Regions from separate parts of the Methylobacterium marchantiae genome, predicted to be linked through region 1. Evidence: riboswitches for the same ligand, from Rfam matches in the RefSeq annotation. Region 1 holds a riboswitch; each other region holds the start of a gene.

Region 1 (10,025 bases):
TGCACTCGGCCACCAAGATCCTGAACGGGCATTCCGACGTGGTCGCCGGCGTTCTCGCCTCGGCCCGCGCCGATGCGTTCTGGGAGCGGATCCGCGCGATCCGGGCCGGGGGAGGGGCGATCCTCGGGCCGTTCGAGGCCTATCTGCTGATGCGCTCCCTGCGGACCCTGCCCCTGCGGGTGGCGGCGCAATCCGCCTCCGCGGCGGAACTCGCACGGCGATTCTCCGCCCATCCGCGTGTCTCGTCGGTGCTCTATCCGGGCCTGCCCGACGATCCAGGTCACGCGGTGGCCGCACGCCAGATGGAGGGCGGCTTCGGCTTCATGCTGTCGATCCGGGTCGCGGCCGGCGAGGAAGCGGCGATCGCCACGGCGGCGCGGGTACGGTTGTGGAAGCGTGCCACGTCGCTCGGGGGTGTCGAGAGCCTGATCGAGCACCGCGCCTCGGTGGAAGGGCCGGGTACGCCCTGTCCGCCCGATCTCCTTCGGCTCTCGGTGGGGATCGAGCATGTCGACGACCTGTTCGCCGATCTCGATGCGGCTCTCGCCTGAATTCATCGCCCGCCATGGTGTGATCGCAGCCTTCGCGCGTTGTGCGAAGGACCGGCCGCCGGCGGGCGGCCGATACGACACGATCGAGGACGACCCGATGCGATACTCATTCACTCTCTTGACCGGCGCCCTCGCGCTCGCCGTCCTCACCGGTGCGGCCTCGGCCGCAGACGGGCCGCCCAAGCTCGACGTGAAGGCGACCTGCAAGTCGGATGTCCGCGCCGAAGCCAGCGTCAGCGACAATGCCACCGTCGAGGGCTGCCTGCGTTCGGAGGAGGCGGCGCGCAAGGAAGCCCAGCGCCGCTGGGGCGACTACTCGCCGGCCGCGAAGAGCCAGTGCGAGAAGCAGTTCCAGGCCGGCGGCTATCCTTCCTACGTGGAGATGGTGACCTGCCTGGAACTGGCGAGCGGAACGGTACCGACCCAGGGCACCGGACCTGGAGCGGACAGAAGCTCCGGCGCGAAGCGCGAGACGTCGGATGGCAATGCGGGTGCCGTCACCGCCGAGCCCAAGCCGAGCCAGCGCACCAACCCGATCGAAGTGCTGGAGAAACCATAATCCGCGGTTTCAGCGCGGAGCGGAGACCTTCGCGTCTCCGCTCTCCCAGACGTCCCGGCGATGGCGGTTGCCCCGCTCTTCCCCGCGGCGAACCGCTGCGAGGTCGAGGAGTTCGGCGGCGCGGTCCGTGTCGTCGATCGATAGGAAAAGGCCGTTCTTCTGCGAGGCGCGGCCGAGATCGGCACGGCTGGTCAGCACGCTGAAGGCCGGGCTCGTGAGAAGGGCCAAGGTCACCGGCGCCATCCACAGGGTGAGCCAGAGATTTCCCGCATAGGCGAGGAGACCGGCGAGCAGAGCGCCCGCCACCAGGGCATCCACCTGCAGACGGATCGCCTCGGACCACGGCACCTGCCGGTCGTCGCGCACCTGCGAATCCCAGCGTACCACGCGGCCGATGAAGGTGGTGGCGACGGCGCCGGCGGCAAAGACCGTCATGACCGGCCAGAGCAGGACCCAGACGATCTGTTCGAGCACGGCGCTCTTCAGGAGCGAGGCGGTACCGCCGAAAGCGGCGCGGCGGCTCGCCGAGGCGAGGACATGGCCGAGACTGAGGAGCTTCGGCAGGGCCATCACGGCGACGACGAGCGCGGCCAGCGCATGGGCGGTGAGGCCCGTCCCGGTGAGCCCATAGGCCAGCAGGCCGAGATCGCCGGTCACGGCGGCCTGGATCGAGGCGGCGGCGAGGAACAGCACCCAGAGCGGGCAGGCGAGGTAGGACAGGATGCCGACGATGAGGTGCCAGCGGCTCGCCGCGCGAAGACCCGGCAGGGTGGTGACGCGCAGATGCTGCATGTTGCCCTGGCACCAGCGCCTCTCACGCCCGAGGAGATCGACGAGGTTCGTCGGCATCTCCTCCCAGGTGCCGCCCATTTCCGGGAGGAGGCAGACCTCCCAGCCGGCCCTGCGCAGGAGCGCGCCCTCGACGATGTCGTGACAGAGGATCTCGCCGCCCAGCGGCGCCTTGCCCGGCAGCACCGGCAGTTCGGCATTGTCGGCGAAGGCCGCGACCCGCAGGATCGCATTGTGACCCCAATAGCTTCCATCCGCTCCCTGCCAGGTCTCGAGGCAGCGGATCGACAGCGGAGCGTAGAGCCGCACGGCGAATTGCTGGATGCGGGCGAACAGCGTGTCCCTGCCGGTGGCGTAGGAGACGGTCTGGATCAGCCCGACCTTCGGCGCTTCCTCCATCAGCCGGGCGAGGCGGCGCATGGTGGCGCCGGTCATCAGGCTGTCGGCATCGAGCACGATCATGAAATCGTATTCGGAGCCGTAGGTCCTGCAGAACTCGGCGATGTTCCCGGCCTTGCGGCCCGCATTGTCCCGGCGCCGCCGGTAGCGGAAGCGCGGAAGGCCGGGGCCGTTCAGCCGTGTCCAGGCCTCGATCCGGGCGAATTCATGCTCCTCCACCGCGGCGATGGCGCCGTCCCGCGTGTCGGAGAGGACGAAGATGTCGATGTCGGACCCGTCGCCTTCCTGGTCGCCATCCCCTTGGTCGGTATCGCTTTGGCGCTGCAGCGAGCGGGCCATGACCCGGAGCGCGGCGAACACCGCCACCGCGTCTTCGGCGTGGATCGCGACCACGGCGGCCGTGCGGCTCCGGCCGGAGGCGGTGGCGGGCACGGTGGCGGAGCGGATCTCGATGGCGGATTTGGCGGTATCGCCGAGACCGGCCGCCACGAGCCCGTAGACATATTGCCAGGCGACGAAGGATTGCCACGCCATCACGAGGCAGAACAGCACCAGCACGGCCCAGCCGAGTACGCCTTCGGGACGACCATAGGCGGCGAGGGCGAGCCAGGAGATCGCCGCGGCGGTGGCGAGTGTGGGCACCGCCAGCAGGAGCCGTCGCCCGAGGAAGGACGGCGTCTCGAGCGAGGGTGTCTCGCCGGACTCTCTGCCGGGAATCGAAGGGGTCGGGATTCCGGCCGGGGATGCGTCGTGCGACAACCGTGTGATGGACATGGGGCGCGGGACACTCGATCGAGGCTGAAGAGGGCCGTCTTCCGTCACGAAGACCTTCCGTCAAGAAGATCAAAGGGCATCGATGACACGGGACGACGGTGGCGACGAGCTTTCGGGGCGCGATACCTTCTCGCGGCGGCAGACCTTGCGAACCGCGCTGAGCGTGGCCGCGGGCCTGGCAATTCCTAGTGCCGTCGACCTGAATACCGCCAGAACGATGGCCGCCGACACGGCCGACCCGCTGCGGGACGGGCCGATGACCTTTGAGGGTGTCACGGAGCAGGCCCGCCGCCTCGCCGCCGCGCCCTACCGGCCCTCTGCCGACGACCTCCCGGCTTCTCTCGCGAGCCTCAGCTACGATGGGTATCGGGCGATCACCTTCCGGCCCGATGCGGCCCCCAGGCTCGGCGATTCGTTCTCACTGCAACTGTTCCATCGCGGCTTCCTGCAGAGGAAGCGCGTCGCCCTGTTCCTTCAGCCCCCGGACGGTCCGCCGCAGCCGATCCTCTACCGGTCCAGCCTGTTCGACCTCGGCTCGGGCTTGGCCGGACAGGATTTTCCGAGCGATCTCGGCTTTGCCGGCTTCCGTCTGCACTACGCATTCGACGATGCGAAGCCGGCTCATCAAGAAGAATTCCTGGTCTTCCTCGGAGCGTCCTATTTCCGGCTGAGAGGAAAGACGCAGGAATACGGCCTCTCGGCACGCGGCGCCGCCATCCAGACGGGCGGTCCCGGGGCGGAGGAATTTCCGGATTTCACGGCTTTCTGGATCTGTGAGCCGAAAGCGGAAGCTCGCGCCGTCACCATCCTGGCGCTCCTCGACTCACCGAGTCTCGCAGGCGCCTATCGGTTCGATGTCCATCCGGGTGAGACCTCGCGCATGGTGGTCACCGCCTCGCTGCATCCGCGTGCCGCGATTCCGCGCCTCGGCCTCGCTCCTCTCACCAGCATGTTCCTGCATGGCGAGAATGGACCAGGGGCGGGCGGCGCCCAGCCCTTCGACGATTTCAGGCCCCAGGTCCATGATTCCGACGGGCTGGTGGTCTCCACCAGGGACGACCGGCTATGGCGGCCGCTCACCAACGGACGGCGCGATCCGCAGATCTCGGCCTTCCAGGTAGATCCCCTCGACGGGTTCGGACTCCTCCAGCGCGAAAGAAATTTTGCCGCCTACCTGGATGTCCAGGCGCGTCACGAGGCCCGGCCCGGCCTGTGGGTCACGCCGCAGGCCGGGTTCGGCGTCGGCGCGGTGCAGCTCTTCGAGATACCCTCGCGCGAGGAATACATGGACAACGTCGTCGCCGCCTTCGTGCCGGCGGCACCGGTTGCCGGCGGTGGTGCCCTCGACCTCGCCTACACCCTCTCCACCGTCGGTGGCGAACCGGACACGGCCGTACTGAGCGCCCTTGCCAGGGTGGTCTCAACCCGCGTCGGCTCGGCGGAAAGACTGCGCCCGACCACGCCGCCGAGCCCGGAGCGACGTCTCTACGTCGTCGATTTCGAGGGGCCGGGACTGCCTGCCGGCCACGACGAAAGCCTTGCGGCGGAGGTCTCGGCCAGTCTCGGCACCATGGTCGACCCGGTGGTGGAGCGGGTTCCCCAGACGGGCGGCTGGCGCCTCTATGTGGAATGGCGGCCCCCGGTCCCACGACCGCCCGGCGACATCATTTTGCGGGCACGACTCATGCGCTTCGGTCGCCCGATCAGCGAGACCTGGGACAACGTGGCCTGATCACCGCTGGAGGAACTCACAACTCGGCGAGGCGTCGCAGGGATCGGAACGGAGGCTCCGATCGGGGATTCTCCCTTGGAACACCACCGAGTTGCGGAGCCGGCAGTTTCCTGAGTGCCTTCGAAGCGCTCGGGGCGCGGCTTCTGCCTTCCCCCGGAGTCAGGCCCCTTGGCGATCAACACCCCCTACCTGCGCTACACCCCCACCGTCGAGACACCAGAATCCGACGAGGCCGAGACCAGCAGATCCCTGAACGAGACCATGCGCTCCATCAGCGAGACGACCCTCGCGGATGGCGGCCATGCCATCCGCAGCGTTCACGCCAAGGCGCATGGCGCGCTGAAGGCCGAACTGAGCGTGGCCGCCGACCTGCCCCCCGAACTGGCGCAGGGCCTGTTCGCGAAGCCGGGCCGCTATCCCGTAGTGATGCGGTTCTCGACCATCCCCGGCGATATTCTGGACGACAGCGTCTCCACCCCGCGCGGCGTGGCGATCAAGATCGTCGGCGTCGAGGGTGAGCGTCTCGAAGGATCGGAGGGGGATGCCACCCAGGATTTCGTGCTCGTCAACGGCCCGGCATTCTCGGCGCCGGGACCGAAGCAGTTCCTCTCGACGCTGAAGCTCCTCGCCAAGACCACCGACCGGGCGGAGGGCCTGAAGAAGGTCGCCTCTGCCGCCCTGCGCGGCGTGCAGAGCGCCGTCGTGGCCACCACCGGCTCGCCGAGCCCGACCCTCGCGACATTGGGCGGACAGGCCGAGACGCATATTCTCGGCGACAGCTTCTACAGTCAGGTCCCGCTTCGCTTCGGCGACCACATCGCCAAGATCTCGCTGGCTCCGGTCTCGCCCGAACTGAAGGCGCTCGCGAGCGCGCCCCTCGCCGACACGAGCGCCCCGAACGCGATTCGAGAGGCGGTGCTGGAGCATTTCCGTCGGCATGGCGGCACCTGGGAGTTGCGGGCGCAACTCTGCCTGAACCTGGACGACATGCCGGTGGAGGACGCCTCCGTGGTTTGGCCCGAGGAGGCGAGCTCCTACCGCACCATCGCCACGCTCATGGCCGCACCGCAGATCAGCTGGAGCGAGGCCCGCGCGGCCTTCGTCGATGACGGCCTGTCCTTCAGCCCATGGCACGGGCTCGCCGCGCACCGGCCGCTCGGCGGGATCATGCGCATGCGCAAATCGGCCTACGAGATGGGCAAGCGCTTCCGGGCGGAGAAGAACGGCCGGATCATCGAAGAGCCGAAGAGCCTCGAATCGCTGCCGGAGTGACGCCGGACGTTGCCGCGATGCGACAGGGCCACGGCGATGGTCGGTGAGGGAGAATCTTGCAATTGACCGTCCCGTCAGCCTCGACCTAGCGTGGCCATGACGGTTCCTCTTCGGAGGATCAAAAGGGAACGCGGTGAGGATCTCGATGGTCCGATGCCGCGGCTGCCCCCGCAACTGTAAGCGGCGAGCCCATCATCAACACGTCACTGGAGGCTCCGGCTTCTGGGAAGACGATGAGAGGGCGGTGACCCGCGAGCCAGGAGACCTGCCGTCAGTCGTGGTCACACGCGAAACGCATCGGGCGGGGTGCCCTGGTGGGGTGTCGGAGCGTGCGCTCGCGTGCACGGATCGGCTTCGTTCGCGGTGACGTGCCACAGCCGTCGCCCGAGGTTCCTCCCGTGTCCGCCTCTCCTCCACGCGTTCTCCCTCCCCTCTTCGTCGTCGCACTCCTGACGTCCTGCTCATCGGCCCTTGCCCAGGCCGGACCGGGAAACACCACCGAGGCGACACTGTCGGAGCTCTCGGTGGCCGCCGACATGCAGACTGCCTCTCCAGTCGCCGGCCCAGGATTCGGCGGGGCGACGGGAGGAGCCGGCGGCGCCGAGGCATTCGGCGCTCTTTCTGCTCCTGCGCTGACGTCGAGTTCCGGCGTGATCACAGGCAAGGTTCTCAACGACCGTCCAATCACCCGGCCCGGCGAGGTGCTGGAGGCGGTGCCCGGCCTCATCGTCACGCAGCATTCGGGGGAGGGGAAGGCCAACCAGTACTTCCTGCGCGGCTTCAACCTCGACCATGGCAGCGACATCGCCATCACCATCGACGGCATGCCCGCCAACATGCGCACCCATGCCCACGGCCAGGGCTATGCCGACATCAACTTCCTCATTCCCGAACTCGTCGGCGCGGTCGAATTCCACAAGGGTCCGTATTTCGCCCGGGACGGGGATTTCGCTTCCGCCGGATCGGTGCGGATCGACACGATCGATGCGGTGCCGCGCAATCTCGCGCTGACCTCCATCGGCAGCTTCGGCTACAAGCGGGCGCTCACCATCGCCTCGGCTCCTTTAGGGGAGGGGACCCTCCTCACGGCGGGTGAAGCGCAGGTCTATGACGGCCCCTGGGTGGTGCCGGACGCGATCCGCAAGCTCAACGGCGTGGCGCGCTACAGCCAGGGCACCGCCCTCGACGGGTTCTCCCTCACCGGCATGGCCTATTCCAACCGCTGGACGGCGACGAACCAGATTCCGCAGCGGGCCATTTCCGAAGGCCTGATCGGCCGTTTCGGCACCCTCGATCCCACCGATGGCGGCGAGGCGAGCCGCCTGTCGCTGTCCGGGCGCTGGAGCCGGTCGGACGAAGGCGGCGTCACCCGCGCCAGCGCCTATGTCATCCGCTCGAACCTCAACCTGTTCAACAACTTCACCTATTTTCTCAACGATCCGGTCAATGGCGACCAGTTCCGCCAGCTCGACCGGCGCACCGTCGCCGGCGGCGAGATCGCCCGGGTGTTCAAGGGCGAGCTGTTCGGTCTTTCCATGGAGAACGAGATCGGCGTGCAGACCCGGTTCGACGACATCCATGTCGGCCTGTTCAACACGCGATCGCGGGTCTCGCTCTCCACCGTTCGCGACGACCGGGTGCAGGAGGGCAGCGCCGCCCTGTATTTCGAGAACCGCCTGCGCTGGACCGACTGGCTGCGCACCAGCGTCGGTGTCCGCGCCGACGCCTACGACGCCACCGTGCGATCGGACAACCCGCTGAACTCGGGCAAGGCGCGGGACGGCATCGTCAGCCCCAAGCTGGGCGTGGTGTTCGGGCCCTGGATCGAGACCGAGCTGTTCGTGAATTACGGCGAGGGCTTCCATTCCAACGATGCCCGCGGTGCCACCATCACCGTCGATCCGGGCAATCCCCTGTTTCCCCTCGACCGGGTGCCGCTGCTGGTGCGCTCGGTGGGCTCGGAAGTCGGCATCCGCAACCGCTCCATCGCCGGCCTCGAATCGACGGTGACCCTGTTCCAGCTCGATTTCGACTCCGAGAACCTCTTCATCGGCGATGCCGGCACCACCGAGCCGAGCCGCCCGAGCCGCCGCACCGGCATCGAATGGACCAACCACTACGCGGTGACGCCCTGGCTCGCCCTGGACGGCGACCTCACCGTGACGCATGCCCGCTTCGCAGACCGCGATCCGGCCGGAAGCCGCATTCCCGCCGCGCCCACCGCCATCGCGGCGGCCGGCTTCACACTGGGCGAGTCACTCGGCTGGTTTGGCACGATGCGGCTTCGCTATTTCGGCCCGCGCCCGCTGATCGAGGACAATTCCGTCCGCTCGAAGCCCACCACCCTGGTGAACGGCCGCATCGGCTACAATTTCGAGAACGGCGTCACGGTGCAGCTCGACATTCTCAACCTGCTCAACGTCAAGGCGAGCCAGATCGATTATTTTTATGAGTCACGGCTGCGCGGCGAACCGGCGGGCGGAGTGGCGGACACACATCTGCATCCGGTGGAACCGATGGCGGTTCGGTTGACAGTGGCGGGGCGATTTTGAGGAAATCGCTTGGGTCGAGAAGCCGATCCGATGGGCGTCACATTCTTGGGCCATCGCCCATTCTGAGGTTTAGCGGGGCCAGAACCAGTCATCCCCCGTCACTTCGATGACGGTCTGGTCGAGTCGAAAGCTGCCCTCGCAGCTCTGGGCACCTACGGCCCCACCCGCTTGCGCACCACCATCTCCCCCTTGAACACGAACTTCTGCGCGCGCTTGCCGGTGTCCACCTCCGTGGTGAACACGTTGCCCCGGCTGTCCACGGCGAGGTTGTGGACCCAGTGGAAGTCGCCCGCCATGCGGCCGTTGCGGCCGAAGGCGCCGAGCACTTCGCCGGTATCGCGCTTGAGCGTACGGACCTCGTTGTTGGCGCCGTCCGCGTTGAGGAGGTAGGTCTGGTCGGGGTCGGGCCAGAGCGCCAGTTCCCAGACGGAGCCGTTGGCGCGGGTGGTCTTCTCCACGAAGAACTCCTTCACGAAGCTGCCGTCGCGGCGGAACACCTGGACCCGGTCGTTGGCCCGGTCGCAGACATAGACCAGCCCGTCGCGGGCGATCTGGACGCAATGGACCGGGTTGCGGAATTGCTGCGCCGGTGCGGCGGCCGGGTCGTAGGCGGGCAGGATCTCGTCGGTGGGCGGCTTGCCGTAGGCGCCCCACATCCGCTTGAACGCTCCGGTCTCGGCATCGAACACGATGACCCGGTGGTTGAAGTAGCCGTCGGCGACGAAGAGCTCGTTGGTCTCCGGGTCCACCTGCATGGCGGCGGGCCGTCCGAGGCGGGTCGTGTCGAGGCTGTTGGTCTGCGGACCCTGCTTGCCGATCTGCAGGAGGAACTTGCCCTCCGGCGTGAATTTCAGGATCAGCCCATCCTGTTCGCCGTTGCCCGCCAGCCAGACGAAACCCTTGTGGTCGATATGGATGCCGTGCTCGTTCTGGGGCCAGTCATAGCCCTCGCCCGGACCGCCCCAGGAGCGGATCAGGGTGCCGTCCTGGTCGAAGACCAGCACGGGAGGAGCGGGGTGGCAGCATTTGGTGCGCGGCGGGTCGAGGCTCGCCGCCTTCTCGTCGTCGGTTAGGGAGCGGGGCCGCTGCACCACCCAGACATGGTCCTCGGCATCCACGGCGACGCCGGAGGCCTGGCCCATGATCCAGTCGTTCGGCAGGGGCTTGGGCCAGGCCGGATCGACCTGGAAGGTCGGGGGTCCGCCGAGGCCGCGCCTGAAAAGGCGACGACGAACGCGGCCAGAGCAAGCCTGAGCCTCATGCGATTCTCTCCCTGACCCCATATTCTTCCGACAAGTTTCCGCTGCGACGAACCCCTTGTCCATTGCAGGCAAGCGTGATCCGCGGCCTCTATCGCGACAATCGGTATCGACAGGGGGGGCTTTGTCACGAACACA
Region 2 (10,025 bases), on a different contig from region 1:
CCCCGGCGCGGCAGTACTTCTCAAGCGTCTCGACGAGATCGGACGGGACCGTGGAATAGGCGGTGAGGCGCGGATCCGGCTTGTCGCAGCCGGGAATCACCACGAGCTTGACGCCGCCGGCACGGGCCGCCGTGGCGGCCCGCTCGATGCCGTAGCGCCAGTAATCGAGGCCGCCCAGACAGCGGATGACGACGATCTTCGAGCGCGCGATGACGCCGTCCACGTAGAGATCGACGGACATCGGGTGTCGCAGCCGCGCGAGTTTGGTGAGGCGCAGGGTCGGGAAACCGTCCCCGGCCGCGTCCCGCTCGGCCGCGTGGGCGCCGGCCAGCCCCGATAGGTCGGAATCGGTGAAGGACAGGAACACGATGTCCCCGGGCGCCTGGCCCAGATCGATGGCGGCCTCGCCCTCGTCGAGGCTGACCGTGTCGACGCGAATCAGATGCATGGCGGGCGCCGCGCGGCGCTTGCAGGCGCCGGCGCCTCGGGGCGAGGGCGCCTGCCGGAACAGCCGCTAGCCTGGATGGGGTCGGCAGGGCCCAAAACCAACGCCGCCGCGCGCCACGAAGGGCGCAGTGACGCTCGTTCGCGCAGGCGCATGAGCGGCCTCATCCCGCCAGGGCGGATGCCACCGCCGCCTGATCGAAGCCTTTGAGCCCGATCACGACGAGGCGGCCGTCCCGGTTCTCGCTTGCCCGCCATGGGCGGTCGTAATGATGGGCGATGCGTGCGCCGACACCCTGGACCACGAGACGCATCGGCTTGCCGGTGACCTCGGCGAAGCCCTTGATCCGCAGCACGCCCTTCGTCTCGGCGGCACGGGCCACGCGGGCGGCGAGATCTTCGGCACTGGCGGTGGACGAAACCGGGATCGCCACGGAATCGAAATCGTCGTGATCGTGGTCTTCCCCTTCGCCGTGATGCGAGGGGCGGGCGTCGAGGTCGTCCTCGGCTGCGGCGCCGAGGCCGAGGATCACGCGCGGATCGAGGCGACCATGCTCGGATTCGACCATCTTCACCGCGCGGGGCAATTGGCGCTCGACTTCGGCACGGACCTTGGCCTTGCCGGCCTCGTCGAGGAGGTCGGCCTTGTTCATCACGAGGAGGTCGGCGCAGAGGAGCTGGTCCTCGAATACCTCTTCCAACGGGTTGTCGTGGTCGACGCTGGCATCATCCGCGCGCTGGGCGGCGAGGGCCGCCGGATCGTCGGCGAAGAAACCGGCGGCGACGGCAGGGCCGTCGATCACCGCGATGACCCCGTCCACCGTCACCCGCGAACGGATCGCCGGCCAGTGGAAGGCCTGGACCAGGGGCTTCGGCAGGGCAAGGCCCGACGTCTCGATCAGGATGTGCTCGGGCGGGTCGGCCCGGTCGAGGAGCTTGTTGAGGGCCGGAACGAAATCGTCGGCCACGGTGCAGCAGATGCAACCGTTTGCGAGCTCGACGATGTCCTCGTCCTGGCAGCCCTCGATGCCGCAGGCCGCGAGGAACGACCCGTCGAAGCCGATATCGCCGAATTCGTTGACGATGATGGCCAGCCGCCGTCCGCCGGCATTCTCCACGAGGTGGCGCACGAGGGTCGTCTTCCCGGCTCCGAGGAAGCCGGTGACGATGGTGCAGGGGATCTTCTCGACGATGCTCATTCGGCGGCGTCCGGAATTCTGACCGCGTGACGCGGGGGAAACGGGGGGATGCGGGCGACGACGCCTTTGCGGAACGCCTCCGGCCGTGCCTTCCAGGGCACGATGCCGTCCGGGGTCTCCGCATACAGGCCGATGCCCGCGAGGATGGTCCTGGCGGATTCGATAGGGTCGAGATCGCCGTAGACGTAGGTCCAGCGGCCTTCGGAGGCCACGGCGACGGTGCAGGGGCGTTTGCAGACCGAGAGACATTCCGTGCTCTCTACCCTGACGTTTGATGAAACGGTCTCCGCGACCGCTTCCCTCAGGGCCGACAGCAGCAGCGCGCCGGCACGAGGCTCGGACGGATCACCTGCAGCGCGACAGGTGGCGCAGACGTAGAGGACGACGGGATCGCCGGCCCCGACGCCGTTTGCGGTGCCGTCGTCAGGCACGGGACGCCACCGCGATCTTCCGCCCGAAGCTGTTCCACGCCCACCCGAAAGCCAGGCCGATCACTGCCCAGAACACGAAAGCGATGCCGAGCGAGCGCGCGGCGAACTGTGCCGCATAGCCTGGCGGCAGGGCGGAGGCGGTGTGGCTGGTCTCCGGCGCGCCGGCCAGATGGGGCGCCACGAGCAGCACGATGCCGCCTGCGATGGCGATGGAGGACCGGCGGATCGCGATGAGGTACAGCCCCATGGCGGTGGCCGCCGCGGTCATGATCCACCAGAACTGGCGTTCGGCCAGCGGGGCCGCCTCCATGCCGGGAAGCTCGGGAGGCAGGCCGAGTGCCGGTGCAAGGGCGACGGCGAGGAAGCCGGCGATGGCGAAGCGCAGGCCTATTTCCGGGTTCGGTTCGCGTCCGCAGGCGATCAGCGCCGCGCCGAGAAGCAGCGCATAGCCGACGCCGCCGACGAGGGTGGCGAGGGCCGTGAAGGCCATGCGCGGGAGGCCGGGGCCCGGCTGCCAAGCCGGAGCGACCTCGCCGCCTTCGACACCTTCCGTTTTTCCGCCATGCTCGTGGCTCGAATGCGCGCGGATGATGAGGGAGGCCGGAGACGCGTCGCGCGGCATCCAGTGCGCCGCCGGTGCGGTGGCTTCACCGCTCTCGTAGCGCTCCGCCGCGATGATCAGCGGCGAGGTGAGGGCGAGCTGAAGTCCCGTCGCGACCACAGCCGCGAGGAAGCCGGCGACCAGGGCCGCCGACACGAGCCGGATAATCATGAGGTGGGTCCTGCCTGAGCGCGAGGCGGTCAGTGGCAGGGGAAGTTCTGGGCGTGCCGGAAATCGTGGGCTGCGTTGTGCAGCGCCATCGCCGGAGCGAAGCCGGCCATGAAAACGAGGCCGAGGCCGAGGAAAGCGGCCATGAGCACCGCGCCGAGGCGCTCGTTGCTGCGGATGCCGGTCAGGACGAGGGTGTTGGTCGTCATCGTGTCATGTCTCCGGCCGCCCCGCCGGCGGCGTTCGAGAATCGAGCGGGAGGACAGATGTCCCCTTCGGAAGGCAGGTCTCCTGGCTCGCGGGTCGTCCGTTCCTGCCGCCTTCCCGGATCGCTCCAGTGGCCGATGGCAGGCCCGTCTCCGCTCACAGTTGCGGGGGCAGCTGCGGTTTCAGGCGCGAGCCCTCACCGCATTCCCTTTTCACCCCGTCGCCGGGGCACCGTCCGAACCTCGCTTCTACGCGCTCGCGCGAGCGCTGACAACGCGCCGTCAGGACGTTTTAACGGCTTTGACCACGCGCCGTGATTTCGCGCTAAAGGGAGCCATGCGGCAGCTTCCTCCCCGACTGACTCTGGTGCTCGGCGGCGCCCGTTCCGGCAAGAGCCTCCACGCCGAGCGGCTGATCGAATCCTGCCCTGCACCCTGGCTCTACCTCGCCACCGCACAGGCCTGGGACGACGAGATGCGGGAGCGCATCGCCCTTCACAGATCTCGCCGATCGGCCGGATGGATCACGCGGGACGTGCCCGTCGACCTGGCCGAGGCCGTCGCCGCATCGACCGGGCCGGTGCTGGTCGATTGCCTGACCCTCTGGCTGACCAATTTGATCCTGTCCGAGGCTGACAGCGAGGTAGCGACCGCGGCCCTGATCGAGGCGTTCGATCGGACGCCGGGGCCGGTGGTGCTGGTCGGCAACGAGGTCGGGCTCGGCATCGTGCCGGACAACGCGCTGGCCCGTCGCTTCCGCGACGCGGCGGGGCGTTTGCACCAGCGCCTCGCCGCGCGGGCCGACCATGTGGTGTTCATGGTGGCGGGGCTGCCGATGATCGTGAAACCCCAACCGGGAGCGAGCGCATGAACGACGCGGACATGAGCGATGCGGAGGCCGACCGTCACCGCGAGAAGATGGAGAAGCGCAAGGCCGTTCAGGACGCGGAGGTCGCGGAGAAGACGATCGAGAAAGGGCTCCTCATCGTCAATACCGGCCCTGGCAAGGGCAAGACCACGGCGGGACTCGGCCTCGTCCTGCGAGCGCTCGGCCATGGCTGGCGGGTGGGCGTGGTCCAGTTCATCAAGGGCGCCTGGGACACCGGCGAGAAACACGCGCTGAAGGCTTTCGGCGACCGGATCGAGTGGCATACGCTCGGCGAGGGCTTCACCTGGGAGACCCAGGACAAGGCCCGCGACATCGCCGCCGCGGAGCAGGCCTGGGCCAAGGCCGAGGAGCTGATGGCCGACCCGACCATTCGCCTCGTCCTCCTCGACGAACTCAACATCGCGCTCCGCTACGACTACCTGCCCATCGACGCAGTGGTCGCCGCCTTCCGCGCGCGCCGGTCCGACCTCCACGTCATCGTCACCGGCCGCAACGCAAAGCCGGCCCTCGTCGAGGCCGCCGACCTCGTCACCGAGATGGGCAGCGTCAAACACCACTTCTCCGCGGGCGTGAAGGCGCAGGAGGGGATCGAGTTCTGATGCGGGTGTTCTTCGTTGCGCTCGGACTGTTGGTCATGAGTGGCGTTCAGCAGGTTCGCTCCGAGTCCGTCCCCTCATGGCCCGACACCTATCTCGGTCGCGTCGAGGCGCTCGCGGTGATGGAGGGGCTCAACGCGAGGCTTCTGGCGAGTCGCAGCGCCACGGCGACGCTGGAAGGCTGGTGTTCCGAGCACGGCATGGCGCCGACGCCACGACTCGCAGCGACCCTCCTGCGAGACGTGGACAAGCCCGCCTCCGAGGAGACGCGACGGCGACTTGCGGCCGGACCGGAGACTGTCCTGAAGTATCGCCGCGTCCGGCTCGCCTGCGGCGACCACGTCCTGTCGGAAGCCGACAACTGGTATGTGCCCGAGCGGCTGACGCCTGAGATGAACCGCCTCCTCGAGACGACCGACACGCCCTTCGGCAGGGCGGTCCAGGCGCTGGGAGCCACGCGCCAGACGATCGGCGCGGACATCCTGTGGCATCCCCTCCCGCCCGGATGGGACCAGGCGGCTCCACCCGCATCCGCATGCGGTACCCTCGCGATTCCCGACCGCCTCTTCAGCCATCGCGCCGTCCTGTTCACGGCGGAGCGGGTGCCGTTCTCGGAGGTGGTGGAAACCTACGCTGCCGCCATCCTCGATTTCCGCCGGGCCGCGCGGCCTGACGATCCTGCCTGTGCCTCGCCGTCACGACCGTGATAGGGCTCGCGACGCCTTCCCTCTCGCCGGACCCGATCTGAACGCATGACCGCCCGCGCCTTCATGATCCAGGGCACCGGCTCGGATGTCGGCAAGTCGCTGATCGTCGCGGGCCTGTGCCGGGCCTTCACGCAACGCGGGCTGACGGTGCGGCCGTTCAAGCCGCAGAACATGTCGAACAATGCCGCCGTCACCGCCGATGGCGGCGAGATCGGCCGGGCGCAGGCCTTGCAGGCGCGGGCTTCCCGCGTGGCGCCCTCCATCCACATGAACCCAGTCCTGCTGAAGCCCCAGAGCGAGACCGGCTCGCAGGTCGTGGTTCAGGGCCGCATGGTCGGAACGGCGAAGGCGAGGGACTTTCAGGCCTGGAAGCCGAGGCTGCTGGCCTCCGTTCTGGAGAGTTTCGATCATCTGAAGGCTGAGGCCGACCTCGTCATCGTCGAGGGTGCCGGCTCGGCTTCGGAGGTCAACCTGCGCAAGGGCGACATCGCCAATATGGGCTTTGCCCGGGCCACCGATACGCCCGTGATCCTACTCGGAGACATCGACCGGGGCGGTGTCATCGCCAGCCTCGTCGGCACCAGGGCGGTGATCGAGGCCGAGGATGCGGCGATGATCGCCGGTTTCATCGTCAATCGCTTCCGCGGCGATCCCACCTTGTTCGCGGACGGGATGCGTATCGTCGCGAAGGCCACCGGATGGCCGGCCTTGGGCCTCGTGCCGCACTTCCCCGAAGCCGCTCGGCTCCCGGCCGAGGACGCCCTCGGCCTCGCCGGCTCCGCCTCCTCCAGCCGGACGCGCATCCGCATCGCGGTGCCTGTGCTGCCGCGCATCGCCAATTTCGACGATCTCGACCCGCTGCGGGCCGAGCCGGAGGTGGAGGTCGTGCTGATCAGGCCAGGCGAGGCGATTCCCGGCGACATCGCCCTCGTCCTGTTGCCGGGCTCGAAGACCACGATCGACGATCTCGAAGCCTTGCGGCGCGAGGGCTGGGACGTGGATATCCACGCCCATCTGCGCCGCGGCGGCCATGTGCTCGGCCTCTGTGGCGGCTACCAGATGCTCGGGCGCGTGGTGAGCGACCCGCACGGGATCGAGGGAGATCCGCGCAGCGTCCCCGGTCTCGGGCTCCTCGACGTCGATACGGTCATGACCCCCCTGAAGCGCCTCGAGGCAGTGAGCGGCCGGACGCTCGCCGACGACCTGCCTTTCAGCGGCTACGAGATGCATGTGGGCGACACGTCGGGTCCCGACGCGGCGACGCCGCTCCTGCGTTTCGAAGACGGACGGACTGACGGTGCGGTGTCGGAGAACGGGCGGGTCTGCGGCACCTACGTCCACGGTCTCTTCGCCGACGATCGCCAGCGGGTCGCCTGGCTCGCGCGCCTGGGGGCGGCGTCTGACGGCCATTCCCACGAGGGAGAGGTCGAGCGCGTCCTCGACGCCCTGGCGCGACATCTCGAGGACCATGTCGATTGCGACCGCCTGCTCGCGCTGGCGCGCTAGCCGTCCGGCGGCGTAGGCTCTGCCTGTGAAACTCACGTTCGAGGGGCTAGCCGTCGAGGAAACAGCCGATGACGCCGCCGCTCCCTCAGGTCGATCGGCGCCTCGCGCTTGATACGGTCAGGACCGTGACGCTGCGTATGACGCCGCTCCTCGGGCTGATGTATCTCATCGCCGATATCGACCGGCAGAACATCTCCTGCGCCAAGCTCCAGATGGTCGGTGACCTGTCCCTGAGCGAGAGTGCCTACGGGCTCGGGGCGTCCTTGTTCTTCCTCGGCTACTTCCTGTTCGAGGTGCCCTCGAACGTCGTCACGGTGCGCAGCTTCGAGGTGTCGAACACCGTCAACAGCTTCATCATCATCATCATGCTGCGGCTGGTCACTGCCTTTGCTCTGTGGTGGGTGGCGCGCCATGCGGCCCGATCGAGCGGGCCGGTCCGGCGCGTGGTGCTGTCGGCCCTGCACCGGGACGCCTCGCGGCGGGGCGTATCGACGCCCGCCGCCGCGCCGCCTCCGGCCTAAAGACGGAAGGTGGAGCGCGTGAGTTCGGCTATTGCGGAAGTTTGTATTCGAGCGGTCCGCCGTCCTTGACGCTGTCGAACATCACGAGGATTCGCTTGTCCCCCAGGACCGCGACGCCCTCCGCCTTGGCGCCGGGCTGCGCGCCGGTGAGCCGTCCGATCGCCTCGATCTTGCCGTTGGACCGCGCTCCGGCGGCGAACAGGCTGTAGGGTACGTCGGTCTGCCCCTGTGCGGGTCCGGTGAGGACGAGCAGCCGGCCGTCCGGCAGGATGGCGAGATCGCGGATGCCGGCGCCGCGTCCGACCGAGAGGGGGATGACCTGCGGGGCCGCCTTGAGCGGCACGTGTCCCTCCGCGAACAACGCATCGACATCGGCCTCGACGATGAAGGTCTTGCCGTCCCGGGACGGTGCGCGGAGGCCGGCGAACAGGCGCTTCCCATCGACGGCGACGCCCTCGATGTTGAGACCGTTCGGCGATGCGTCGCCATCGTCGGTCTGGAGGTCCTGGGTGTAGTAGGCGCTCACGGCTTCCGCCGCGCCGAGGGCGTCGCCCAGGCGGTAGGTGGTCTCAACGGCGCCCGGCCCCTCCGGTTCGCCCTTCGCATCGACCCTGATGCGCGCCAGCACGAAGGTCGACAGCTTGAACTTCGCCTTGCCGCGCGAACAGCCATGCGAGCCGACGACGTAGAAATACGGGGCGGCATAGGCGACGCCTTCGCCATCGAGATCGTCGAACTTGCCTTCACCGCCCGAACAGCCGTTCTTCGAGGGTGGAGTGCCGAGCGTGCCCGAATTCGGTCCGCCGCCGACGATGTCGATATCGGCGCCGGGCGTGATCGTGTGCCCGTCGATGGTGATGAACTGGGCGCCGGTATTCTCGTCGTTGACCACGAGACAGCGGCGCTTGTCCTCCCTCGGCGGCATGCAGGCGATGCCGCTGATGTCCTTGGCCGGCTTGCCGTCCTTGCCGCTCAGGCCCGACGTCACGGTATAAGGCGGATCGACCGGGACGAGATCGCGCATGGCGCTTCCCGCCGCGAGCGCCTGCGACGCGACGGCTCCGTGAAGCAGCAGGATCGCCAGAAAACCAGTCCGAATCATCACTCGCTCGCCCCTTCGAAACCGCTCGATGTCGGTTATATTAGAACAACCTTGAGTATCATGGCGCCGGTCGCGACAAGTCCTAAAAGGATGGCGCAAGCGACGCGATACAGCGCGAGCGCCAGCTCCACATCGTGCGGGCCTGCCTCGGCCCGGCCGTTCCCCATCCAGGAATCCTCCACGGTCTGCGCGCCGTACACGCGCGGTCCCGCGAGCCTCAGGCCGAGCGCCCCCGCCATCGCCGCCTCGGGCCACCCGGCATTGGGTGAGCGGTGCTTGCCCGCATCGCGCCATACGGAACGGCACGCCTCCGTGGCCGAAGCGCCGGGATGGAGGAGCGCCGCCGCAGCGATCAGCGCTGCCGAGAGCCTCGAAGCCGGCAGGTTGACGAGATCGTCGAGGCGGGCAGAGGCCCAGCCGTAGGATTCGTGCCGGGGCGTGCGGTGGCCGATCATGCTGTCGGCGGTGTTGATCGCTTTGTAGAGCGCGCCTCCCGGCAATCCGCCGATCCCGATCCAGAAGGAGGGCGCCACGATACCGTCCGAGAAGTTCTCCGACAGGCTCTCGATGGCGGCACGGCAGATGCCGGCTTCGTCGAGGCTGTCCGGATTGCGGCCGACGATCATCGAGACCTCGCGCCGTCCGCCCGCCAAACCTTCCGCACGGAGAGCCGAGGCGACGCGGCCCACGTGATCATCGAGGCTGCGCTGCGCGGGCAGGGTCGCGCAGACAATGGCGAGCAACAGAACGGCGGGCAGAAAACCTGTGGCGGCGGCGAGCGCCGTCACTCCGATGGTGATCGCCCCGACCGTCGTCAGGAGGATGAGCAGGGCGGCGATTCCGGCTGCGCGTCGCTGCCCTTCGCCACCTGCGTTGAGCGCCCGGTCGAGACTGCCGATCAGCGCGCCGATCCAGGTGACAGGATGGCCCAGCGCCCTGTAGAGCCGGTCCGGATAGCCGGCCGCTGCCTCGATGGCGAGGGCGAGGGCCAGCACTACGAGCGTATCCGGCGGATGCGAAAGAGCGGTCCAGGTCATCGGTTCGGGGGCCAAGTCCAGGCTGGTGTACGGGAGCGTGACGTGGGCTCGATGAGCGGGAACGAGGCGGCGAACGAGCAGGTCCGGTCGATCGCCCATGGCGGCGATCTCGACGCCGCCCGGGCGCTGTTCCCCGATGTCGAGGAGCCCTGGATCGACCTTTCCACCGGCATCAACCCGGTCCCCTATCCCTGTCCGCTTCTCGATGCCAGCGCGTTCCGGCGGCTTCCCTCCCGCGCCGATCTGCTTTCCCTGCGCGAGGCGGCCGCCAAGGCATATGGCGCCGCCGACCCGGACCATGTCGCTGCTGCACCCGGCACCCAGATTCTCATCGAGACGCTCCCGCGCCTGAGGTCATCTTCGCAGGTGGCCGTGGTCGGCCCGACCTATGGCGAGCACGAAGCCGCCTGGCTCCGCGGTGGGCACGCGGTAGCGATGGTGTCCGATGTGGAGGGGGCCGAGGGAGCTGACGTCGTCGTCGTCGTCAACCCGAACAATCCCGACGGTCGGATCTGGGAGGCTTCCCGGCTCCTCGACCTCGCGAAACGGCTTGCCGGGCGCGGAGGATGGCTCGTCGTCGACGAGGCCTTCATCGATCTCGAACAGGCCGAATCCCTG
Region 3 (10,025 bases), on a different contig from region 1:
GGTCGGGTTGCGGTGGGTTGAGCACCGGTTCGACCTGCGCCACGGCATCGGCCAGGGAGAAGGCCGACCCGGCATTCAGCTTGCCGCCGGCTGCGTCCTTGTGGCCGCCGCCGCGGAACCGGCGCGCCCCGTCCAGGGCCGTCTCGTTGTTCGAGCGGAACGAGAGCGAGCCGGTACGCTGGACGTTGACGACGCGGCTGGCCCTGCCGCTTTCCATGACGAGGTCAGACACGCGCTGGAACATGCCGGAATCGAGACCGAAGGACAGGAACGTGCCATCGGAGAGGCGATGGAACAGGGCATCCGACTTGGCGAGCGCCCTCGCCATCCGCATCCGGGTGGTCAGGGTCGGGTCATCCTGGTCTTCACCGGCGAGGAGCGTATCGACGAGGCGCAACCGGATTGCGGCGACCTCGGCCTCGATCCGGGCAGGCGATGCGCCCTCTCGCACCACGCCCGCCACCGCACGCAGCAAGGCACTCATGAAGCGGTCGTGCCAGGGATGGCCCACGGGCACCAGGGTGGCGACGTTGTCCCAGAAGATCTCGTCCAGGGCGAGGCCGCCCCGGAAGGTCGGGCGCTCCTTCTTCCACAGGTCGAGGGCATCGACGGATTCGACGAGGGCCTGGAGGTCGCGTGCCACGTCACCCTCGACCTCCCGAGTGGAGTAGAGCGACCGGTGCTCGTAGGCGAGGCGGGTGGCGCAGCGGTCCTCATCGATCAGCACGACCACGTTCGGATCGGATAGCTCGACCCGTGTCAGGCCGGGCGTCTCCGGCACGGGCGAGAGGACGAGGCCCTGCTCGCGAAGCTGATCGAGGGAGGAGGCGTGGTGATCGAGGACGATCAGACGATGCCGCGCTCCCTCCTCCCTGCGCTGGTTCAGGGCCACAAATCGGGTGATGAAGGTCACGGCGACGGCCTCCAGGCCGAGATCCGTCATGACCAGGCATTCCGGTGCCTGCGTACGGCCGAGCCGCTTCAACTCGGCATCGACCACCGGACCGACATCCGCATAGCGCGGAATATGGACGACCCGCGACACGTCGACGAAGGCACCGACGATGGTGGACGCGCCGTAGCCGTCGAGGTCGTGATGGGTCAGTTGGGTGACGGTCAAGATTCGTCCTCGCGGCTCGGGCATTCTTCCGGCCTTATGGGCCAGTCCGGCCGGGTCCGCGACCCACCGCGTGAAAATCCCGTACTCTTATGGCCGATGATCGACCGATGCGGATCCTCGACGGCCTCTCCGTTATGTCCCTGACCTCATGCCTGCGCGTGCTCCCGTCTCGCGAGACCGAGGCCCGCGAGACCGAGGCCCGAACGCATCGCCTGCCGCATCGCCTGCATTCGGGCCTCGTCGATCACGACGGCCCGCGCCTCACGAGCGCAGCATCGCGTCCGTCGATCCGACGATGGTCATCACCAGGCCGCAGGTGAAGGCGCCGATCATGGCGTAGGTGAAAAGTCTCATCAGGATGGTTCGTCCCTCCCTGTCAGGATCAGGTTTCGATAGGGGACGGGGCACGCCACCTCATCGGCCGAGCCGGATGGCGGATACCCGTCGATGCTCGAAGAGCGACCGGTCGATCAGCAGCGGCCACCGCCGGAGGTCTGGCCGTACTGCATCACGGAGCGGGTCTGCTGGTTGGCGTTGCCTTCGGAGGCCGAGCTTGGGGCGCAGGCGCCGTAGGTGTCACGGTTCTGAAAACCAAGGGAGCCGGTCGTGATGTCGTCATAGGGCGACACCGTCAGCGGACGCTCGACCGGGGCGCGGTGGCTGAAGGCCGAGGCTGAAGTGACCGGAGCAGCAACGCCGAAAACAAGGGCGGCAATAGCAGCGGTGACGATGGCTTTCATGGATTTATTCAATCTCCTTCGCAGTACAGCCCGGATTTTTCCGCGCCGTTTGTCTCCGCATGACTAAGATATGGGAAGCCTCTTGCGATCCTGACGTGACAGGACGCACGCGCTGCCAGGGATTAAGGTTTTCCGGCTCACGACACTTGCGGTCGCCCGCCCGGGCGAACGGGCGCCCGCAGGGCTCCCATTGGGCAGATCGGCGAAAGCGGATAGGTTGTCGTCCAAAGGACAAAGAAAGCCCCGGGGATCGTCGATGAGCCAGGACCAGAAACACACCGATGCCGCGCATGCGGTCTTCGATGTCGCCGCCGCCGTGGCGACGTTGCCCGAGACTTCGGCGACCATGGTGGCCGACCACCGCTTCGTCGACGTCCCAGCCGCCAGCGCCCGCGTGTTCCGGGTCTATTCGCCGACACCGCCGCACAGCCACGCCTCCTGCGACGAGTATCTCTACGTGCTGTCGGGCCGCTGCATGATGAAGTTCGCCGATGAGCCGCCGGTGGAAGTGGGACCGGGCAAGCTGGTGATGTTCCAGCGCGGGGTGGTGCATTCGGTGCCGGAGATCCTGGAGGAGCCGATGGTGTTCCTCTCCGTCGATACTCCCCGCCGCGAGCCGCGCGACATCCGCTTCGTCTCCGATGGGACGGGCACGCCCGACACCTTCATGCGCCAGTCCCAGCAGGCGCAGCAGCAGTAGAGAACGGCTTGTATCCCTCCTCCTCGTTCGGAGGGATACGCGCACTGGCGGTCAGCGACTTGATGTCTTGAGCCGCCGCCAACCGACGACGAGCCCCGTGGCCACCAGCGCTCCCGCAAGGAGGTTCAGCAGCCATTGCGCCGTGGTCCTCGCCGGCGGGTGGCCGACGAGAACCGGCAGGTCGAGGCGGTGAAGGGCCGTGAACAGCCAGCGGTTGATGCGGCCCGAGCGGTCGAGCCGGTTGAGGATCTCGCCGCTCCGTGGATCGATATGCAGCCAGGTCGCGTCCGGGTCGGAAAAGCGCAGGCGCAGGATCGGGAGCGTCCCGCTCGTGAGAGCCGACCAATACAGATCGTGGCGGTCCAGGCTCTCCGCGCTCTCCCGTCTCATACCCGCCATTGCGTGACTGGCCGCAGCAAGGATCGCAGCCTCGCCGGGAGCCTCTCCGACAACTCGCGTTCCAGCCCCGGCGAGCCCGAGCACCACCCAGCGTCCACCGATCCGCTGCCAATGCAGGCCGAAGGGGGCCTTCGCAGCGATCTCGCCCAATCCGTCGGCGTCGATACCGATAGGGCTCGGCGCCCCGGCATAGGCCTCGCGCAGGTCGGCGGGTGGTGCGAGGGAGGTGAACCAGCGATTCGGGTTCATGGAGAGCCAGCCACTGACGATGAAGGTGGTGAGCCCGATGCCGCCGGCGAGCCCGGCGAGATGGTGCCAGCGCGCCAGTCCGCGATAGGGCGTGATGCGCCCCCTGGTGTAGCGACGCCTGAGGCGCAGGCGCCAGATGCCGAGAACGAGCCCGGCCAGGGCCGTGACCGCGGCGGTGCCCGAGATCCACAACACCACGTCGCGCCAGAGGTCGACGCGGGCGCGGAGCGGCGTGAGGTAGATCCAGTGGGTGACGGAGCCGACCCAGTTCCAGCCGCGCTCGAACCGCGTCGTGTCGAGGGTGATCTCGCCCGTCACCTGCGAGACGTAGAGCTCGGTTCCGGCCGCGTCGTTCAACGCGACCTTCAGGAAGGGTCGAAGCGGATCGTATCGGGCGGTCACCGTCCACTGGTCGCGATCCACCACCTCCACAGATCCGGCCGGACCCGCGCCCGCGAAACGCAGGGCCGCCTCAGCATCGATGCCGCCGAGTACCGCTCCGGTACGGGCGGAGATCGTGACGCGGCGACCGTCCAAGGCCGACAGCCGGTAGACGGGCTCGTCGCCGCGCATCTCCAGATCGAGCCTGCGAGGCATGCGGGACAGTCCGGCCGCCGACAGGGCGTCGTCCGGCAGGATCGCGACCTCGCCCCATTGAATCGGCCGCAGCCGAGCGAGGCGCTCGGCCTCGGTGAGGCTCGGGAACGGCACGTAGAGCATCACCAGCCCGGAGCCGATCCAGAGGGCGAAGAGCGCGCCCGTGCCGATTCCGAGCCAGCGGTGGCCGAGGACCAGCCATCGCTTCATCGGTTTGAGCAGGCTCACCACGCGACGCTGTAGGCGACCTCGAACGAGCGCGGCCGTCCGAGGATCCAATTGGTGCCGATCCCGTCCACGGCGTTACCGCTGATCGCGTAGGTCTTGTCGAACAGGTTGTAGACCCTGAGACTCAGGCGCGAGGCCGGGGTGACCTGATGGTCGAGGCCGAGATGGGCAAGGGTGTATTCGGGCCGCGGGGCGGTATTGCCGAAATCGCTGAAGACGCGGCCGATGTTCTGGATGCCGATCCGGGCTTCCCAATCACGGGCAAACGCCCAGTTGAGCCAGACATTGGCGACGCGCTGAGGTACGTCGACGGGCTGGTTGCCGGCATAGGAGACCGCCCCCTCCCGGAACTCGTCATATTGCGCATGCAGGAGCGCGAGATTGGCGTCGATGCGCCAGCCGTCGGACAGGCGCAGGACAATGGCGCCCTCCACCCCGTGCGAGGATTGCTGACCGACCTGGGTCGAGAGCATGGGCTGACCCGGCACCGCCGAGATCAGGTTGTCCTTGACGATGCGGTAGCCGGCGAGCGTCCATTCGAGGGCGCCGTTCAGCGCGAGGCCTTTGGCCCCGACCTCGATCTGCTCGCCGGTGGCGAGAGCGAAATTGGCGAGCGATTGCGACAGGCTAATTAGGCTTCCCACCGGATCGGTGGCGGTGGCGTATTGCACGTAGAGGGCCGAATCCGGGGTCGGGTTGTAGACGAGGCCGAAGCGATAGCTCAGGGCCTCGAACGAGCGTTCGAAAGTCGCTCCGGTCTGGAGATTGCGGCGGTGCAGGGTCGGCGCGTCGAAGCGCACGCCGGTGAGGAAGGAGAGTTGGTCGCTGAGGATCAGTCGGTTCTCGGCGAAGACCGAGGCCTGGTTGGTGCTGGTGGCATAGGCTGGGCTCGCGCGGCCATTGGCCGAGAACTGGCCGGGATCGTAATTGAACGGGTCGACGCTGGTGACGAGGCTGCCGCCCGCGCTGGAGAAGTTGTTGGTGTGGCGGAAATCGACGTGGTTCACGTCGAAGCCGACGGCGAACTCGTTGCGGAAGCCGAATACGTTGCCCTTGAACGCCGCGTCGAAGCGGTTCCCGACCTGCTCCTGCTGGTGGTAGATTTCGGTATAGCTGGACCTGTCGATGAGCCCGGTGGCGCGGTTGAATCTGTACTGCTCGACATCGAGCCAGTGGCGCCGGCTCTGCAGGCGGTAAGCGGTGTTGCGGATGGTGATGTCGGCAGACGGCGTCCACTCGGTCTTGAGCTGGGTCCAGTTGTCGGCCCAGGTGATCTTGGCTCCGTTGACGTTGTAGTTGTTGAACCGGAGGGCCTGGACGATCTTTCCGTCCACCAGCGGCGTGCCCCAGTAGCGGGCGGGCTCCTGATACCCGAGATCGTGGCTGAGCGTCACCGCGAGATCGGGGGTGAGCTGGAACAGCAGGGCGCCGGAGACCGCAAGGTTGCGGAAATCGCCGTTCGGGCTGAGCCAGCCGCCGTCTCGGTTGCCGCTGACGTTGAGGCGATAGGCTACCGTGTCGCCGATGGGACCGCCGAGATCAAGGGCGAGACGCGCGAGGCCGTCCGAGCCGGTGGCGACGCGGGCGGCATGGATCGGCGTGAAGCTCGGCTTCTTCGAGACCACGTTGACGACGCCGCCGATGGCGCCGTCGCCGTAGAGCACCGAGGCCGGGCCGCGCAGCACCTCGATCCGCTCCACATTCCAGGTATCGAACGGGAAGGTCACGGTGCCGGCGCCGACGAACAGGCGGGTGCCGTCGTAAAGCTGCTGGATCGAGTTCGGCCCGGCGAAGCCCCGGCTGGAGAAGGCGCCGTTGCCGTTGCCCGGCGAGGCGATGGTGGTGATGCCGGTGGCGTTCTGCGTCACCGCCTCGACCACCGTGTTCTGGCCTCGGATGCGGGCGGTCTCGCCGCTTATGATGTCGAGGCTCGCCGGAGTCTCCAGTGGCGTCAGGCCGAGGCGGCTGGCGCTGCGCGACGGTGTGGCAAGGTTGAGCCCGACGGGGTTCGCCCGCGTGAGGCTCGGGCCGCTTCCCTCCACCGTTAGCTGGTCGAGAGTGACGGCGTCCTCGCCTCGCGCCGCCCCGGCGAGCAGGGTCGAGGCGAGGAGCGAGAGGAGGATGGGGCCAGTGCGACTGGCCGCAGACGATGGCAGCTGTGTGGGTCGAGGAGCGCCGGAGGAGGTTGGAGACGTCATGATGATCGGGATAACCGGAGTTAAGGCAGGCCGGCGGCAGCGATCCACTTCGATAGATCAAATGTTATAACGTTACAATGTATCGATCGCACGGAAACTGCGCGAACGTGACCTTGCGGTCGGGTCGCACGGCTCAACGAGAACGAGATTGGAACGGAAACGATCGGACATCGCAGGCAGACGGCAGGCGCGGCTCAGCGCAGTGGCACGTCACCGCGAACGAAGCCGGTTCCTGCACGCGAGCGCACGCTCCGACACCCCACCAGGGCACCCCGCCCGATGCGTTTCGCGTGTGACCACGACTGACGGCAGGTCTCCTGGCTCGCGGGTCACCGCCCTCTCATCGTCTTCCCAGAAGCTGGAGCCTCCAGTGACGTGTTGATGATGGGCTCGCCGCTTACAGTTGCGGGGGCAGCCGCGGCATCGGACCATCGAGATCCTCACCGCGTTCCCTTTTGATCCTCCGAAGAGGAACCGTCATGGCCAAGCTAGCCGAGCGTGGACAATCGCGTCAACGACGCCCGGGCAACACTCTCTCAAGAAAAAGCCCCGGACCTTGCGATCCGGGGCCTCTTCTCATCGGATGTCTATCACTCACCAGCGGTACGTCACGGAACCGGTGATGCGGCGGCCTTCGCCATAGTTGCACCCCACGAAGTTGATCTGTTGCGAGCAGGTGCCGACATAGACGCGGTCCGTTAGGTTATTGGCAGCGACTTGGAAGCGCCAATTCTCGTAGGTGTATCGGATGGAGGCGTCCAACAGGACGTAATCCGGCACGCGGATTGTGTTCTGCGAGTCGCCGAACGTGTCTCCAATGTAACGAAAGCCGCCGCCGATTCCGACCCCGCGGAACAGCCCGGTCTGGATCGTGTAATCGAGCCACGTGGCGGCGGTGAAGTTCGGCACCTGGATCGGTCGCTTACCGACTGCACTCAGATTGCCGATGGGTGCATCGTCCTTCGTCACTTCGGCCTGCAGGACCGTGAGCGACGAAATCAGCTTCAGACCATCGAGCAGGTCCACGGTTGCTTCGCTCTCGAAGCCCCGCACCTCGATCTCGCCATTCTGGTAGAAGGCCTGCTGCAACGGATCGTTCGGGTTGAAGAATAGCGCATTGGTCTTCTTCGTGTTGAACACGGAGAAGAGGACCGATGTCGCCTGGCCCGGCGGCTGGAACTTTACACCGGCTTCGATGGTCTCGCCGATCTCGGGCTTCGCCGGCGTGATGTTGTAGGTCAGCGGAACTGGACCAATGCCGGGAACATTTGCCGTCGTGCTGGTCTGCAGGAAGACCGGCAGCACGTTGAACGAGCGGGCAGCCGAGACGTAAGGCGTCAGGCCGTTGTCGAATAGATACGAGAGCCCGATCCGGCCGCTATAGGATTGGGCGTCTTGGTTCGCGCCGAAGGTCGTCGGAATGCCGTTGGGAACCCCGAAGCTGTCGAGTTGCTGACGAACGGCATCAATGACCGGATTTTGTGCCGCCGTCTTCGTGGTCACCCAATCGTAGCGGGCGTTCATGCTGAGCAGCCAGCGATCGTAGAATTTCACTTGATCTTGAGCATAGACGCCGACCTGCTCCTGCTCAAGCCGTGATAGGAGTGAGCGCGGAAGTTGGGCGACGGGCTGTCCGTAGACGGGGTTGAGGATGTCGAGAGGGCCGACGAAGGGTCCGATGCCGAGCAGTGCGAAACTAGTACCGCCGAATTGGTCGCTCTTGTTGTTGATCTTGCTGTAATCTATTCCTAGCAAAGCGGTATTCTTAATGTAATCAAACTGCGAATCATGCTGGATCTGGGTGTCGACGGTAAAGACGCCGTAATCCTCGCGCCAAGTCTGGGCCTCGCGGTTTATGAGATTGGGCATCCCAGGCGTGATGGCGGTGGAGTAGATCGCATTATAATCCGTCGAAGCGTGAGCGTAGCGTAGGTTCTGGCGCACGATCCACTGATCGTCGAACCGATGGGAGAACTGGTAGCCACCCTCGAAATGCTCGGCGAGGAAGCGCGAGAAGCCCGGCTCCCCAAGGAAGCGACTGCGCAACTGCGCCTTATAGGGATTGCTGCCGTTGGTGTACTCGCGCGGAATAGCGCGGAAGGTATCGCCGGTGCGATCCTTCTGGTAGTTGCCGAGCACCGTCAGGCTGGTATCGGCCGAAGGTACAAAGGTCACGGCGGGAGCAATATAGATCCGGTCGAGATCAGTATAGTCGACTTGCGTGCCGCCCTCTCGAAGAAGGCCGGTAATGCGGTAGAGGATGGTCTTCTCCGGATTCACCGGACCACCGAGATCAAAGCCGAACTGCTTGCGGTTAAAGCTGCCATATGAGCCGAATATTTCCCGCAGCGGCACGGCTGTCGGCTTCTTTGTGATGAAATTCACGAGACCGCCCGGATCGTTGAGCCCGAACAGGCCAGAGGTCGGCCCGCGCAGCACATCGATACGTTCGACTCCGTAGGGTTCTATCGGAAAGCCCGAGAAGCTCGTCTGCGGAAGGCGCAAGCCATCCTTGTAGATGCCGCGCTGGGTCTGGTCGAAACCGCGAATGATCAATTGATCGAAGCGACCGTCCTGGCCCTGAGGTGACGAGACGATGCCGGCGCTGTAGGCCAGCGCATCCGCGAGGTTCTCCGCGCCACGATCCTCAAGCTGCTTTTGTGTGACCACCGAAACAGATTGAGGTATCTCGCGCAGAGGTGCATCGGTCTTGGTCCCCGAATTCGTCCTGGGGACCACATAGGAATTCGCCGCGGTCACGCCACCGCCGTTTCCGCTTCCCAGACCACTTCCCGATCCCTGAACCGAGAGCGTATCGAGCTGCACCGAGGCGCTGCCGGTCCCGGCAGCCGCCTGGGCGAGGGCCGCCTCGCTCCACAAGCCGGTCGCCATGGCAAGCATCGCCACGGTCGAGACGCCCGCCAGGGAACGTGCGCTGTAACGGGCTTTGCGCGAGAACCTGCCGGAGGAAAGCGGCGTGCCATCAGACATAGAGAAGACCTTGATCGTCGAAAATGCAGCGCACATCTGAGCATGAAAGAGCGAGATTTCCCGGCAGGGGCATCGCGTAGAACGATTCAAAACAAAGATTGCGTCTCACCAAGACAAATCCACACGGCGTCTTTGTCAGCAAGACGAAGTTGTACTGCGAAGGTGGAAGTTCTGCTGGCGTGGCCCCAGGAACACATTCTTTCTTTAGAATAGCTCAATTGAAAACGCGCGATGGAGCCGCGACTGGATGGTCAGCGGCGGCCCAGCAACCACATCAGGAAGGGTCCGCCGACGAGGGTCGCCACCAATCCGGCGGGGAGCTGGTAGGGGAAGAAGGCCATCCGCCCGACGAAATCCGCCGTGACCATGATCAGCGCACCGATGATCGCGGCGCCGGCGAGTTGCGGCGCTGCACGGGTGAGGCCCGATAGGCGCGCCACTTGTGGCGCGACGAGGCCGACGAAGCTCAACGGCCCCGCTACCAAGGTGGCAGCAGTGGTGAGGATCGCCGCCATCGCGAGAATCGCGAGGCGGCTGCGCCGCAGATCGAGGCCCAGCGAGCGGCCGGTCTGATCGCCGAGGGGCAGGAGGTCGAGCCAGCGCGTCATCGCCGGAAGGCAGGCGGCCCCCAGGACGAGGATCGCGAGAGCGGCCACGGCGTCTTCCGGCGTGACGCGCGCCGTGGAGCCCGCCGCCCATCCCAGCAGCATCACCACGGAGGGATCTCCGCTGATCATCAGGATCGTCAGCAGAGCGGCAAAGCCCGTGGTGAGGCCGATCCCGGCGAGGAGCATCTGTTCGGG

The links. Region 1 has a riboswitch for cobalamin ahead of ACFQ4G_RS02560 (TonB-dependent receptor). Riboswitches for the same ligand answer to the same signal wherever they lie in the genome.
Region 2: it holds a riboswitch for cobalamin, as region 1 does, so the genes downstream of both, ACFQ4G_RS00925 (CbtB domain-containing protein) here and ACFQ4G_RS02560 (TonB-dependent receptor) in region 1, are expected to answer to the same signal.
Region 3: it holds a riboswitch for cobalamin, as region 1 does, so the genes downstream of both, ACFQ4G_RS09215 (TonB-dependent receptor) here and ACFQ4G_RS02560 (TonB-dependent receptor) in region 1, are expected to answer to the same signal.

Annotation. Positions count from the first base shown of each region.
Region 1 is NZ_JBHTND010000002.1:226,134-236,158, forward strand. It holds gene ACFQ4G_RS02535 (trans-sulfuration enzyme family protein) at 1-551, shown strand, start outside; gene ACFQ4G_RS02540 (hypothetical protein) at 649-1,110, shown strand; gene mdoH (glucans biosynthesis glucosyltransferase MdoH) at 1,120-3,072, opposite strand; gene ACFQ4G_RS02550 (glucan biosynthesis protein) at 3,329-4,804, shown strand; gene ACFQ4G_RS02555 (catalase family protein) at 4,973-6,076, shown strand; cobalamin riboswitch at 6,160-6,363, shown strand; gene ACFQ4G_RS02560 (TonB-dependent receptor) at 6,475-8,628, shown strand; partial or broken gene ACFQ4G_RS02565 (hypothetical protein) at 8,781-9,889, opposite strand.
Region 2 is NZ_JBHTND010000001.1:190,454-200,478, forward strand. It holds gene cobN (cobaltochelatase subunit CobN) at 1-448, opposite strand, end outside; gene cobW (cobalamin biosynthesis protein CobW) at 609-1,643, opposite strand; gene ACFQ4G_RS00915 (DUF1636 family protein) at 1,640-2,074, opposite strand; gene ACFQ4G_RS00920 (CbtA family protein) at 2,067-2,846, opposite strand; gene ACFQ4G_RS00925 (CbtB domain-containing protein) at 2,876-3,052, opposite strand; cobalamin riboswitch at 3,108-3,301, opposite strand; gene cobU (bifunctional adenosylcobinamide kinase/adenosylcobinamide-phosphate guanylyltransferase) at 3,387-3,920, shown strand; gene cobO (cob(I)yrinic acid a,c-diamide adenosyltransferase) at 3,932-4,537, shown strand; gene ACFQ4G_RS00940 (hypothetical protein) at 4,573-5,241, shown strand; gene ACFQ4G_RS00945 (cobyric acid synthase) at 5,287-6,747, shown strand; partial or broken gene ACFQ4G_RS00950 (MFS transporter) at 6,885-7,067, shown strand; gene ACFQ4G_RS00955 (DUF3616 domain-containing protein) at 7,297-8,370, opposite strand; gene cbiB (adenosylcobinamide-phosphate synthase CbiB) at 8,406-9,407, opposite strand; gene cobD (threonine-phosphate decarboxylase CobD) at 9,459-10,025, shown strand, end outside.
Region 3 is NZ_JBHTND010000010.1:27,831-37,855, forward strand. It holds gene ACFQ4G_RS09195 (dimethylmenaquinone methyltransferase) at 1-1,120, opposite strand, end outside; gene ACFQ4G_RS09200 (hypothetical protein) at 1,591-1,860, opposite strand; gene ACFQ4G_RS09205 (cupin domain-containing protein) at 2,117-2,560, shown strand; gene ACFQ4G_RS09210 (PepSY domain-containing protein) at 2,612-4,015, opposite strand; gene ACFQ4G_RS09215 (TonB-dependent receptor) at 4,030-6,231, opposite strand; cobalamin riboswitch at 6,522-6,725, opposite strand; gene ACFQ4G_RS09220 (TonB-dependent siderophore receptor) at 6,826-9,222, opposite strand; gene fhuB (Fe(3+)-hydroxamate ABC transporter permease FhuB) at 9,474-10,025, opposite strand, start outside.